Regions from separate parts of the Negadavirga shengliensis genome, predicted to be linked through region 2. Evidence: riboswitches for the same ligand, from Rfam matches in the RefSeq annotation. Region 2 holds a riboswitch; the other holds the start of a gene.
What was found. Region 2 has a riboswitch for cobalamin ahead of ACFPFU_RS15230 (TonB-dependent receptor). Riboswitches for the same ligand answer to the same signal wherever they lie in the genome.
Positions count from the first base shown of each region.

Region 1: it holds a riboswitch for cobalamin, as region 2 does, so the genes downstream of both, metE (5-methyltetrahydropteroyltriglutamate--homocysteine S-methyltransferase) here and ACFPFU_RS15230 (TonB-dependent receptor) in region 2, are expected to answer to the same signal.

Region 1 covers NZ_JBHSJJ010000006.1:199,849-206,121, forward strand. Annotated here, with positions in the region: gene ACFPFU_RS12465 (SDR family NAD(P)-dependent oxidoreductase) at 1-247, shown strand, start outside; gene ACFPFU_RS12470 (lactonase family protein) at 460-1,605, opposite strand; gene ACFPFU_RS12475 (tetratricopeptide repeat protein) at 1,834-4,104, shown strand; cobalamin riboswitch at 4,375-4,572, shown strand; gene metE (5-methyltetrahydropteroyltriglutamate--homocysteine S-methyltransferase) at 4,751-6,273, shown strand, end outside.
Region 2 covers NZ_JBHSJJ010000008.1:180,253-186,525, reverse strand. Annotated here, with positions in the region: gene ACFPFU_RS15240 (Dph6-related ATP pyrophosphatase) at 1-129, opposite strand, end outside; gene ACFPFU_RS15235 (YncE family protein) at 156-1,205, opposite strand; gene ACFPFU_RS15230 (TonB-dependent receptor) at 1,202-3,073, opposite strand; cobalamin riboswitch at 3,237-3,454, opposite strand; gene ACFPFU_RS15225 (ABC transporter substrate-binding protein) at 3,551-4,705, shown strand; gene ACFPFU_RS15220 (iron chelate uptake ABC transporter family permease subunit) at 4,695-5,729, shown strand; gene ACFPFU_RS15215 (ABC transporter ATP-binding protein) at 5,828-6,273, shown strand, end outside.

The DNA.
Region 1 (6,273 bases), on a different contig from region 2:
TTCAAGGAGAATAATCCGGCAAGGACTGCTGGCGAGATGCTGTCTGTTAAGTACGTGCAAGATAGCAGCCATCTCATTACGGCGGACTTTGGAAGGCAAATCCATCATCATACCCGGCGCTGGAAATAAAATTTCTTATTGGTTGATGAAATTATTACCCAGCGGTATGGTTAAAAGACTCGCCACAAAGGGCGTCAGAAGGGAATTGCAGCCTGGGGTATTCGGGGTAAACTATCCTGCAATCTAGGAGACCATAAAATAGCAGCGTTTTCGTAACATGAGCCACAGTTCTTTTTGGGCAACAACGGAAGTATTGGCAGCGCACATCGGTATGTTATCTGATAAAACACTAAACTATTATCTAGAATGAATCACTGATCTTGTATACTTAGGAAATAGGATGCCATCCGCTATGGGTTATCTAGAAGAAGGGGCCTTAAAAGAAGAGTGGCTTTTTGGTTACCTGTCCAAAGATAACTGCTCGACACACACTGCCCGGGGAATATGAATGGATTTTCCAGTAGGCGTAAGCATGCCGGTCTGGGGATCATGGGAAAACACCACCACATTATCTGAATTCATATTGGCGACAAATACAAATTCACCCTTATCATCTATTTTGAAATTTCTGGGATGTTCGCCTCCGGAATCAATATGTCCCTTCAACGTCAAGGTGCCGTTCTTGCTGTTGATCTCATAGCAGGCCAGGTTATTTTGACCACGGTTACTGGCGTACAGCCACTTGCCATTTTTTGAAATATGAATATCGGCTGCGGCATTGAAATCGGTGCGGATTTGATCAGACAACATATTGACACGATCGATGGGAGATAAGGCACCGCTTTGGGGATCAACTTTAAAAATGGCCACTGTATTGGAAAGTTCTTCCACCGAGTAGGCATAAGGCAAATGCGGGTGAATCACAAAATGCCTTGGTCCCGCGCCAGCCGCGCTTCCGGCATAAGAAGGAGTAGCTAAAGAAAGCGTGCTCTCCGAGGGAGTCAATCGGTATATCATGATCTTATCCAATCCTAAATCGGAAGCGTAGACAAATTGGCCATCTCTGGAAGGAATCATCGAATGCATGTGCGGACCTGCCTGTCTTTCGGGATGTTTGCTACTGCCCTCATGCTGGATAAAAGAAGCGGCCTCGCTGATACCGCCGTTATCCAGAATTTTAAAAGAAGCCAGGTTTCCCCCTTGGTAATGAGACACAAAAACCGTGGAACCTGCAGGGTCAACACTTATATGACATGGACCGGCCCCGCGAGAGGAGACCTCATTTATCTTTTCCAATTCCCCATTGTCCGATTTGATCACATACGCTATGACGGTTCCATTTGGATCCTGGTCACCGGTTCCTTCTCTGTATGCCGCATAGAGGTACTTTTTGTTGGGATGAATGGTGATAAAGCTTGGGCTTTTTCGGTCATGGATGGTCTGGATTTCTTTAAAATTTAAAGTGTTTCTGTCAAATTCCATCACATAGATACCTTTGCTGTCATTTTCGGAAAAGGTACCCACATAGAGAATTTCCTTTGCTTTATTTTGAGCCATGGCGGGGAGTGCGAGTAGGATCATCAGATATAACAGGTGCTTGATCATGGCAGTTTTTTCTGAAAGTTACTGATAATATTTTTTATTTGCTCAGGTAGGTTTTAATTATGCCGTCATAAGGGGGACTGTCATGGGATATGAATTTTTGATCATCCAACTGGCCGGCTTTTTCCTGTTTTTTATCATCTATTTTTGAAATAGAAAAGCTACCGAAAAGATGGATTTGTTCTTAACTTTCCAAACCGGGTAGGTTCTTTGACTGAAAATTACCCAACCATGATGGAACTCCCCTTTATTCCCATGAAGTATAAAAAAATATTTATCATATCAATAACTTTAATATTTGTCCTGGAGATCGTTTATTCATTTGTGTCATGCAGTTCAAGAGAACCCATCCTTGATGCAGAGCCAAGAAAACTGACCGATGAAGATTACGTGGGGTCCCAAACCTGTCAATCCTGCCACCCACAAGCGTTCAGAGATTGGCAGTATTCTCATCATGACCAAGCCATGATGGAGGCTCATGATCATTCAGTCAAAGGAGAATTCAATACTACTTTTACCAGTCAGGGAGTTACAAGTAGGTTTTACAAAAGCGGCGGGAAATATTATGTGAATACCGAGGGGGCAGATGGCAATTATCATGATTATGAGATCGTATATACTTATGGTATTTCCCCGCTCCAACAATACATCGTGAAATTTCCGGACGGCAAATTGCAATGTCTCAGAACAGCCTGGGATGTGGAAAAGAAGGAGTGGTTTGACTTGTATTCAAAGGATAGGATAGAAGCCGGCGAATGGATGCACTGGACAGGAGGAGGACTTAATTGGAACACCATGTGCGCTGATTGCCATTCTACCAATGTCCATAAGAACTTTGATGAAGCATCTGAAATCTTCAATACTACTTTTTCCATTATCAATGTGGCTTGTGAAGCCTGTCATGGCCCCGGGAAAAAGCATGTTGATTGGGTGTCATCACCTGACTATGATGGCAGCGGATATGGTGAAAAAGTGCAGCTTTACCTTACCTCTTCCCTGACCTCCAAACAGCAGGTCGATCAATGTGCCCGTTGTCATTCCCGGAGAGTGCAGCACACGGAAGCATTCAATCATGAGGGAGAATACATGGATCATTATTCCCCTGAAATTTTGAGAGACAACATTTATTTTCCGGACGGACAGATACGGGATGAGGTATATGTATACGGGTCTTTTGTCCAGAGCAAAATGTATCAAAACGGGGTAAAATGTACTGACTGCCATAACCCCCATAGCCTGGAACTAAAAGCCATAGGGAATGCCTTGTGCAGCCAATGCCACGTTAAGGAGAAATATGATACGCCTGACCATCATTTTCATGCCATCAACACAGCGGGTTCAGCATGTGTCAGCTGTCATATGCCGGGCCGTACCTATATGGGCAACGATTTCAGAAGGGACCACAGTTTCCGGGTTCCACGTCCTGATCTCAGCGTAAAATACAATACACCAAATGCCTGCAATCAATGTCACGAAGAGCAAAGCGCTGCTTGGGCAGCGGAATCTATAATCAAATTATTTGGTCCAGAAAGAAAACCCCACTATTCCGAAGTACTTACTGAGGCCAGTACAGGATCGGAAAGTGCCATTCCGAAGTTGATTGATCTCTCTGAAGACGGCACACAACCTGCCATTGTCAGGGCCACGGCGATATGGTATCTGGACCAAACCATTTCACAGGAATCCAAAGCCGCAATAATCAGAAGCCTTAAAAGCAATGAAAACATCGTCAGGCATACTGCAGCAACTGTGTTAGGGGACTTGGAACCAGAGGAGAAACTCCGGCATCTGGGGCCCTTGCTCAATGATAAAGTAAGAACGGTACGGATAGCAGCGGCCAGCGCTATGGCGGATGTCCCAAAAGAACAGATGAAGCCGGAAGTCCGGACCGGGTTCGACAAAGCCATCAAGGAATACCAAGCTTCTTTGGCAGTAAGGGCAGATTTTCCGGGAGGACAGTTTGAAAAAGGGCAGTATTTTGAACGGACGGGAGAATTTCATTTGGCCGAGGCGGCCTATTTAAGAGCGATAAAATTTGACGATCATTTTAATGTCGCAAGATTGAATTTGGCCCATTTATACAACAGGTTACAAAAAAATGAAAAAGCCATTGATCTATTTAAGACGGTGATCGAACAAGAACCAGGATATGGAGGGGCTTATTATTCCCTGGGTCTGTTGTACGCGGAAGAAAACAGGATGGAAGATGCTGCGGAATATTTGTCCAAAGCTACCGAATTGGAGGATAACCCCCGGATTTTTTATAACCTGGGAATTGTATACCAACAGCTGGACCAACCCGACCAGGCTGAAAAAACTTACCTGAAAGGTTTACACCTGGATCCCAATAACCTGGATCTGTCCTATGCATTGGGCGTTTTGCATGTTCAGCAGGAACAATTGGAAATGGCCAAGCCCTATATAGAAAAACTTCTACGGGCTTACCCGGAAAACCAGCAACTGAAACAATTATGGATGATGATTGTGTCCGGAAAGCCATGACGCTGGTCGGCAGGCTGTCATGTATGTAAATCGATTTGAAACAAATTCCCAATGCGGATGGGAGCCTGACCCTTTTCACCACCAAAACCCCGTTTTGATTGGGGGATTTTTTTGGAAATGAGTCGTGCCAGCAGGACAGAACGGTCCATGTTGTCGGCACATGCGTTTTTATGGGGCAGAGGTCAAATTGGGGGAGATAAAAGTTTAATGCGCTGCAAGGAGGCGCGGGAAATATATTGTATATTCGCCCCGATAAGTTCTTTCTTATATTCTTCATCAACCGGGCAAGGTTACACTTAGCGGTGTATTAAAAGGGAATCGTGTGCAAATCACGAACTGTCGCGCAACTGTAAGTAACATTCCAAAGGTTTTCATCCATGCATGTCCACTGTTCCTACTGTGAGGGGAATGGGAAGGACGGTGAAAACTGTTACAAGTCAGGAGACCTGCCTGTTCCGAATTGACAATGCTTTCGCGGTCTGAAGCTTAGGTCAGGTATGGTGTATTTACGTATTCCCGGGGATTCCTCAGGATGCAGTATGTCTTTTCCATACATTTCTTTCTTATGTTTCGGTCCAAAAAGCATTGAGAAGTTTGGCAAAAAGGACTTTTAAATATTATTCAATCATTTAAAAGTTAAAAGAAAATGCTGACGCACAATCTCGGCTACCCGCGCATTGGTAGCAACAGAGAACTCAAAAAAGCCTGTGAGTCCTACTGGGCAGGCAGTTTGACAGCCAAAGCGCTGCTCAATTCGGGGGAAAACATTCGCCAACAAAATTGGCTGATCCAAAAAAATGCCGGAATCGATCTGATTCCGGTAAATGATTTTTCCTTTTATGATCAGGTGCTGGACATGTCCCTCACCGTGGGGGCTATTCCGGACCGATATCACGACATCATTCTAAACAAACCCCATTCGGAGCTGGACCTGTATTTTGCCATGGCGAGAGGCCATCAGAAAAACGGGCTGGATGTCACCGCAATGGAAATGACCAAGTGGTTTGATACCAACTACCATTATATCGTTCCCGAATTCCGAAAGGACCAGGCTTTCAAGCTTTTTTCGTCAAAGGTCATTGCTGAAGTAAAAGAAGCGAGACAATTAGGTATAAAAACAAAGCCTGTGCTAATAGGGCCGGTTTCTTATTTGCTTTTAGGAAAAGAGAAGGAACCGGGTTTTAACCGCATAGATTTGATCGAGAACCTGTTGCCGGTATATCTGGATATTCTCGGACAATTGGAAGAAAACGGCGTCGAATGGGTGCAGCTGGATGAGCCTTATTTGGTACTGGATCTCAATGAAAGGGAAAAAGCCGCTTTTCAATATGTGTACAACACCATAAAGAAATCCTTTCCATCTCTGAAGACCATGTTGGCCACCTATTTTGAGGGGATGGGGGATAACCTTCCATTGGTAACTTCATTGCCGATATGCGCTTTGCACATTGATCTGGTACGATGCCCTGATCAGTTGGAGAGTGTACTTCAGAGCTTGCCGGAAAAGACCAGCATTTCTTTAGGTCTGGTGGATGGCAGGAATGTATGGAAAAATGATTTCCAACGATCGATGGAGGTGATCCGGAAGGCCGTGAATAAGCTGGGTGAGGGAAGGGTAATGATCGCCCCTTCCTGCTCATTACTTCACTCACCCTGTGACCTGGATTTGGAGACTGATGAAAAAATATTGGCACCCGAAATAAAAAGCTGGCTGGCATTCGCCAAGCAGAAACTGGATGAAGTGGTCACACTCAAACAACTGATCTGTTCCGGAACAGATGCAGCTGCTCTGAAAAAGCTGGCTCTTAACCAATCCGCTGTCGAAAGCAGGAAGGTGTCTCCCCTGATTCACAGTGATCAGGTAAAACAGCGGGCAGCCAGCCTTGCTGCGAAAGATGCCCACCGCATGAGTTCCTTTGCTGTCCGGAAAGAAAAGCAGCATCGGTTTCTGGAATTGCCTTCGTTCCCGACCACCACGATAGGTTCATTTCCGCAAACAAAAGAGGTCCGTTCCTGGCGGGCTCAATTTAAAAAGGGACAGCTTACTGAGGCGGAATATACCTCGTTGTTGAAACAGGAAACTGAAAGGGTAATCCGCTGGCAGGAACAGGTTGGTCTGGATGTATTGGTACACGGAGAGTTTGAGCGGAATGACATGGTGGAGTATTT
Region 2 (6,273 bases):
TTCCTCTCCAAAGACGGTGTGTAAACCGACAACCTGATAATCTGCATTTTGCAGTAAGTACCAGAGGGCAAGGGCGCTGTCCTTGCCTCCTGACCAGCTAAGAGAAACTTCTATTTTTGTTTCTGACATCCTTCTGCGTTTTTTATGGACAGACGTTATCGGAATATAAACCCTGATGGGCCCCTTCCCGCTGCAATGGTGCCCGTCAGTTCTCCTTCAGCATTTATTTTTTTTACAGAGCCATTGCCTTGCCAGCCGTTGTGTTCTCCGATGTATAAGGTTTTTTCACTTTTATGGTATCCCAAACCATAAAAATCAGCACCTGAATAAAATGCCTCATTGATTATGTCACCGCTGATCAAGGAAACTACGACGACCTTGTCGGAAGTCCCTCCCGAGGTGATCACATAAACCTCTCCGTTTTCCCCAAGGGCAAAATTGCCGTTGTATATCGTATTGGTCAACGCAGTTTCCACCGTGTTGAGTATCGAAAAGTCGTTAGGATTGATCCGGTGGAAATAAATGGCTTCATCGGTTCTGGCATATAAATAGATACCCGTTTCGTACTCGAAAAAAGAAAAAGGGGCTCCATCCACCGGTACGATCGATTCCAATTCTTCCTTTTCAGGGTCAATCACAGCGAACACTCCGGCAGCACTACAGGCCGTCAGGATTTTACCGTTGGCAACGAATAAGCCCTCCGGGCGGCTTGGTACCGAAATTTTATTGCTTACGGCCCCTCCTTCGGGACCCTCTACCACTGCCAGGAAGGAGTCCGGATTTGCCCACGCGTTATCATAAGGTCCCCAGTCACTGATAAAGAGCTTATCGCCTGCCACAGCAAGATGGCGGCAATTTTCAAGGCCGTTGCCTGAAACAGCACCCAGACTTTGGAAATCGGACGAACGCACCACCTCCACTTTCCCGGTATTGGCTACTATGTAAAAGTTTTCGGCATGTGCCACCATATCCTGAATAAGCCCAGCGAAAGGCCTGTGGTTAACCTTTTCGAAGATATCCTGTTGGACTTCCCCCGTCTGGGGATCATAATGATAAACTTCACCGTCATTGGCCCCAAAGGCGCCTTCATTGACAATCAATACACCCTTTTCGAACTCCCCCTTGGGAACGTCTACCGGATCAGTACTGCAAGAAAACGATAGGCCAATACCTATCCAGAAAATCAAAAGATTTATCCTTTTCATATTGTTATGTTTAGATTGATTTGATAATTTCTCCCCGGCATCGGTCGCAGCCGGAGTACCTGGTAGTCTTTATTGAAGATATTGTTTACCTGAAAAGCCAGTTTCCCTTCTATCTTTTTCCAAAATGCCAGCTTATAGGCCACCCCCTGATCCCACAATTGGTAGGCTTCCAATTTGCCTTGATTATCGGTGGCAATAAAACGTTTTCCCACCCGGTGGGTATTGAGGAAGATTGAAAAGTCTGTCTTTTCCAGCCAAAAACCTAGTTGCCCTTTATGCATGGGCGTATAAGGCAACTGTTTGCCCATACTGCTGTCATCTTCCGAATCCGCTGTTTTGTTAATGGCACGGGTCCAGGCGTAATTGCCCTCAAGACCGGTTTTCCAATCTCCCAGAGTAAGCTTCACCTCCATAAAAAACTCTAAGCCTTGATTATCCACATGGCGGAGATTAACCGGGCTCCAATAGCCCTCTCCGGGAAGCCAGATGATCCAATTATCCACCGACATCCTGAAATAAGAAACCCGGCTTTTCCCCTTCACGGGACCATATTGGTAAGTGTGGTCCAGACCCAATTCCCCGCTCCAGCTTTTTTCCGGCTCCAAATCCGGATTACCACCGGGAACCCAAAACCGGTCATTCAATGTCGGGACTTTAAAACTCCGGGCAAGGTTTGCGCTGAACTGGAACCGATCTTTGGGCGTCTCCCAAAAAACCCACTCCATACCCGTGCTGGGGGTCAAAGGGACCCATTCGCCATCGTACATCAGTTGCCGGAGATGGAAAGAAAAGCCAATCTGCTCCCCGGGCTTGAAATTGGTAGCCTGATAAAGTTCTATTCTCTTCTCCTGCCGTGAGTAGGCAGAAAGCGTTCCTTGAATGTGTGTGAGCCTGACACCGGTTCTGCTTTCCCAGGCCGGTCCCCATTGCCAGTCAAGATCCCCGCTTAGAAAGTACTGGTGAATAAGATTCTCTGCGTGGTTAAAAACCAGGCGGTCTTTTATCCAGCCGCCCTTAAAGTTCCATACTTTATTATGGTCAAAACGGTGAAGATCGGCCACCCAACGGATATTCTCATCTACCTGCTCGTCTTTGGTTGGGGAACCTATTACAGGCTGGATCTGCCTGTCGGTATGATTCCACCAGACTGACGTACTTAATTGGTGCTTGGCATCAAGTTTAAATGCAAAGTCCTGGACCAATCCATATTGGGAAATCCCCGCGTGTTCCTGTCTGCGAACGGGGGTATTGATGGAAGACCAGTCCTTGTAAAGAAAATCATTTTTTGCGATATTTCTGTAAACCTTGGTTCTTGAGGAAAATTCACTGCCACTGCGACGGTACTCCAGCAATTGGTTCCACTTCCCAAAACTCCCGAAATGGGAAAACACATTTGCCCGGTCTCCTTCATCAAAACCTATGGCGCTGTTCAGATGAACGGATCCACCAATGGCATCCGTACCGTATAAGGCGCCTGCACTGCCATAGTGAATGTCCACACCATCGAACCCGCCCACCGGCAAGATAGAAAAATCCGTTTGCCCGAGAGAGGGACTGTTGATCGGGAGACCGTTCCAAAAAACCGCATTGTGCCCTGCCGATGTCCCCCTCATCGTCAATGAGGCCAGCATTCCGGGACCGTATTGTCTGAGGAAAAGCCCTGTCCGCTGCTGTAAAACATCGGCCAAAGACATTCCCTGGAAAGACTGCATCTGTCCCTCGCTGATGGTTTTCACCATTTGGCCATAGGCATACTTTTTCGGCCCGGCTACCTCCACGGCTTGAAGCTCCAAGGTGTCCCCAAGCATCGGCCTCAGGCTGTCGCCAGCGGCAAACAGCTGCACTAGAATAAAAACAAAACAAACCAAAGCCTAATAGAATTAAATAACACGTTTAATTATTTAATCCAAAGCATTTGTCCGGCAATTGAATGAGTGAAATTTCATCATTGATTCTGATCCGGTTTTTTTTGATGAACCTGCCGCCAATCAATTAGAAGAAACATCATCCCAGCTTTTCACCCGAAAGCTTTGAACACGAAGAAATGTGGCAGGTCTCCTGGCTTCCCTGAGTTTGCCCGCCTTCTCATCCCATATTTCCGGGACAATGGCAAAGGTTTGACAAACTGCTTTCCCATATTAATTGGGGAAAGGGTTACAGTTGCGGGGACAGCTCCGGCTTTCTACCGGATTCCCTTTTCATCCCGAGAGCCTGGTACAGGATCGGGAACCATATTTCACTGCAAACATAACCCTAAATTCCCGTTGATAAAACGGGGAAGCCAAAATAAGTTTTTGGAAATGGCCCCGGCAATGTTTTATTTTGGTCCCTAATCCAAACCTCTGATGGGGAAATTCAGCCTATATATATTGTTTATCATTTGCCCCTTGACGGTGTTGCTGTTTTCCTGTAACATGCGGGAAAGGGAGTCGCTTCGTCATGATTTGGATCCGGTTCCCTTGGGATACGCACAAGGTTTCCGCATATTCGAGGGGGAGGGATATCATCTCGTTGAGGTAAGCCAGGCTTTCCAAAAAAAACATACTCCTTTCAGGTACCTGATTTTTGATGATTCCCCTTCAGAAAAACAGGAAGGTGCCGATGCCATAGTAAACAGTTCTTCTGAACGCATCGTGCTGACTGCCACTACCCATATACCTCATCTGGACTTACTTGGAAAAAGCAACTGTCTCATCGGGTTTCCCAATTTGGATCTTATTTCCTCTGACATCATGAGAGAAAGGATTGATGCCGGTAAAATCATGGATTTAGGAAAAGGTCCACAAGCCAATTTGGAAAAAATCGTTGAACTCCAGCCCGATTGGATGATGGTTTCCACAATGGGGGAAGACCTGACACATTTCGAAGTCCTCAAAAAAGCCGGGATACCCGTACTGATCAATGGGGAATATATGGAGCAACATCCCTTGGGTAGGGCTGAATGGATTAAATTTACCGGTCTTTTGCTCGGAAAATTCGCGGAAGCTTCCGCCATTTTCGACGAAATCGAGAAAAATTATATGGATGCACAAAACCTTACTGCTAAAATACCTTCCGACGAGAGACCTACCGTGCTTTCAGGGACGATGTACAAAGATATCTGGTACGCCCCAGGCAATGAGAGCTGGGGAAGTATTCTCCTAAAAGAAGCCGGCGGAAAATATGTCTTTGAGGAGGAAAAAGGTACAGGAAGCGTGCAATTGAGTTATGAGCATGTGCTGAGCAAGGCACTGGATGCAGATTTTTGGATAGGGGCTGCGGATTATTCTTCTCTCCGCCATATGTCGGGTACGGATAAAAGATACGCCGCGTTTCAAGCCTTTAAAAACAAAAGGGTTTATACCTATACCCAGAAAAAAGGAGCTACCGGGGGGATTCTTTATTTTGAGGAAGGCTATGTAAGACCTGATCTCATCTTATTGGATCTGGTGAAAATACTTCATCCCGAACGGGTTCCAAACCATTCGCTATATTTCTATACCTTGCTGAATGGAAGTTAGAAAACTACATACTTTATATTTTGTGATCAGTATTCTGGTTTTTCTGCTTTTATGGCTGATCAATCTAGGGATAGGATCGGTAAGCATCCCTATTGAAGAAATTGCGGGAAGATTTTTGGGGAAAGCATTCAGCAAAAGCAGTTGGGAGATCATTTTAATGGAGTACCGGTTTCCTAAATCCCTTACCGCCATGTTGGCGGGAACCGCCTTGGCCGTGAGTGGGCTACAAATGCAGACCTTTTTCAGAAACCCCCTGGCTGGCCCTTATGTACTGGGCATCAGTTCCGGAGCAGGCCTGGGAGTCGCTTTGCTTTCCATGGCAGGCTCTGCCTTCGGCTGGGTATTTTGGAAGGGGAATTTTGGGGGGTGGCCCATTACGTTGGCAGCAAGTATCGGCGCCATATCTGTGTTGCTTCTGATGAGTGTCACGGCCTGGAGAGTAAAAGACAGCATGACCCTGCTTATCCTGGGGTTGATGTTTGGCAGTGCCGCTTCTGCCATGGTTGCGGTCCTTGCATATTTCAGTGAAGCTGACGAACTTAAACTTTATACCATATGGTCTTTGGGAAGCCTGGGGGGAACCGGCTGGGAGCAACTCAATGTGCTGGCCATTTCAGTCGTTGCAGGCTTGCTGCCTGTTATCATTTGGATTAAATCCTACAACGCCATGTTGCTGGGAGAAAATTACGCCAAAAGTATGGGGATCAATTTGTTCCGTTTAAGGTGGGCTATGATCATCAGTACCGGCATCTTGGCAGGAAGTGTCACCGCATTTTGCGGGCCCATTGCCTTCATCGGCGTTGCGGTACCTCATATAGGGAAGATGTTGTTCAGGACCAGCAACCATAAGGTGCTTTTTCCGGGATCCGCCCTGATCGGTGCCATTGTATTATTGCTTTGTGACAGCGTCAGTCAGTTGCCCGGATCTGCTCAGACCCTCCCCATCAATGCCGTCACCACTTTGATCGGAGCTCCCTTGGTTATCTGGTTGATTCTTAGCAGAAACCTCAGCAAAGAATTCTGATCCCGGTTTAATAGCTGGCGTATAAAGGCAGAAGGGGGGTTAGTTTTAAGTCAATGCAACCATACAGGCCCTTTGGGTCTGACAAAAAGAAAATTTATATGTCAAAGCAGCATCCCATCCTCCAAGCTAACGATCTGGAACTAGGCTACCTAAAAGGTAACGTTCTGTTTCCTGTAGCCAGGAATCTGGCATTTGACCTGTATCCGGGACAGCTCACCTGCCTTATGGGACCCAACGGCGTAGGGAAGTCCACATTGCTTAAAGCCATCTTGGGCAGCAATCCACCCATCCGCGGAAAACTTACGCTGAATAAAAAAAATATAGCGGATTACGCTGCCGAGCATCTGGCGAAACAAATCGCCGTGGTGCTGACCGATAAAGTACAAACAGGGAATATGACCGTATATGACCTGGTTTGTCTGGGCAGAATACCCCATACCGGGTGGTGGGGAAAGCTCGCTGAAGAAGACCTTCAAGCGGTAGAAAAGGCTCTCGTTTCTACAAAAACCAAAGAGATAGAAAACAGAAAACTAAACGAACTCAG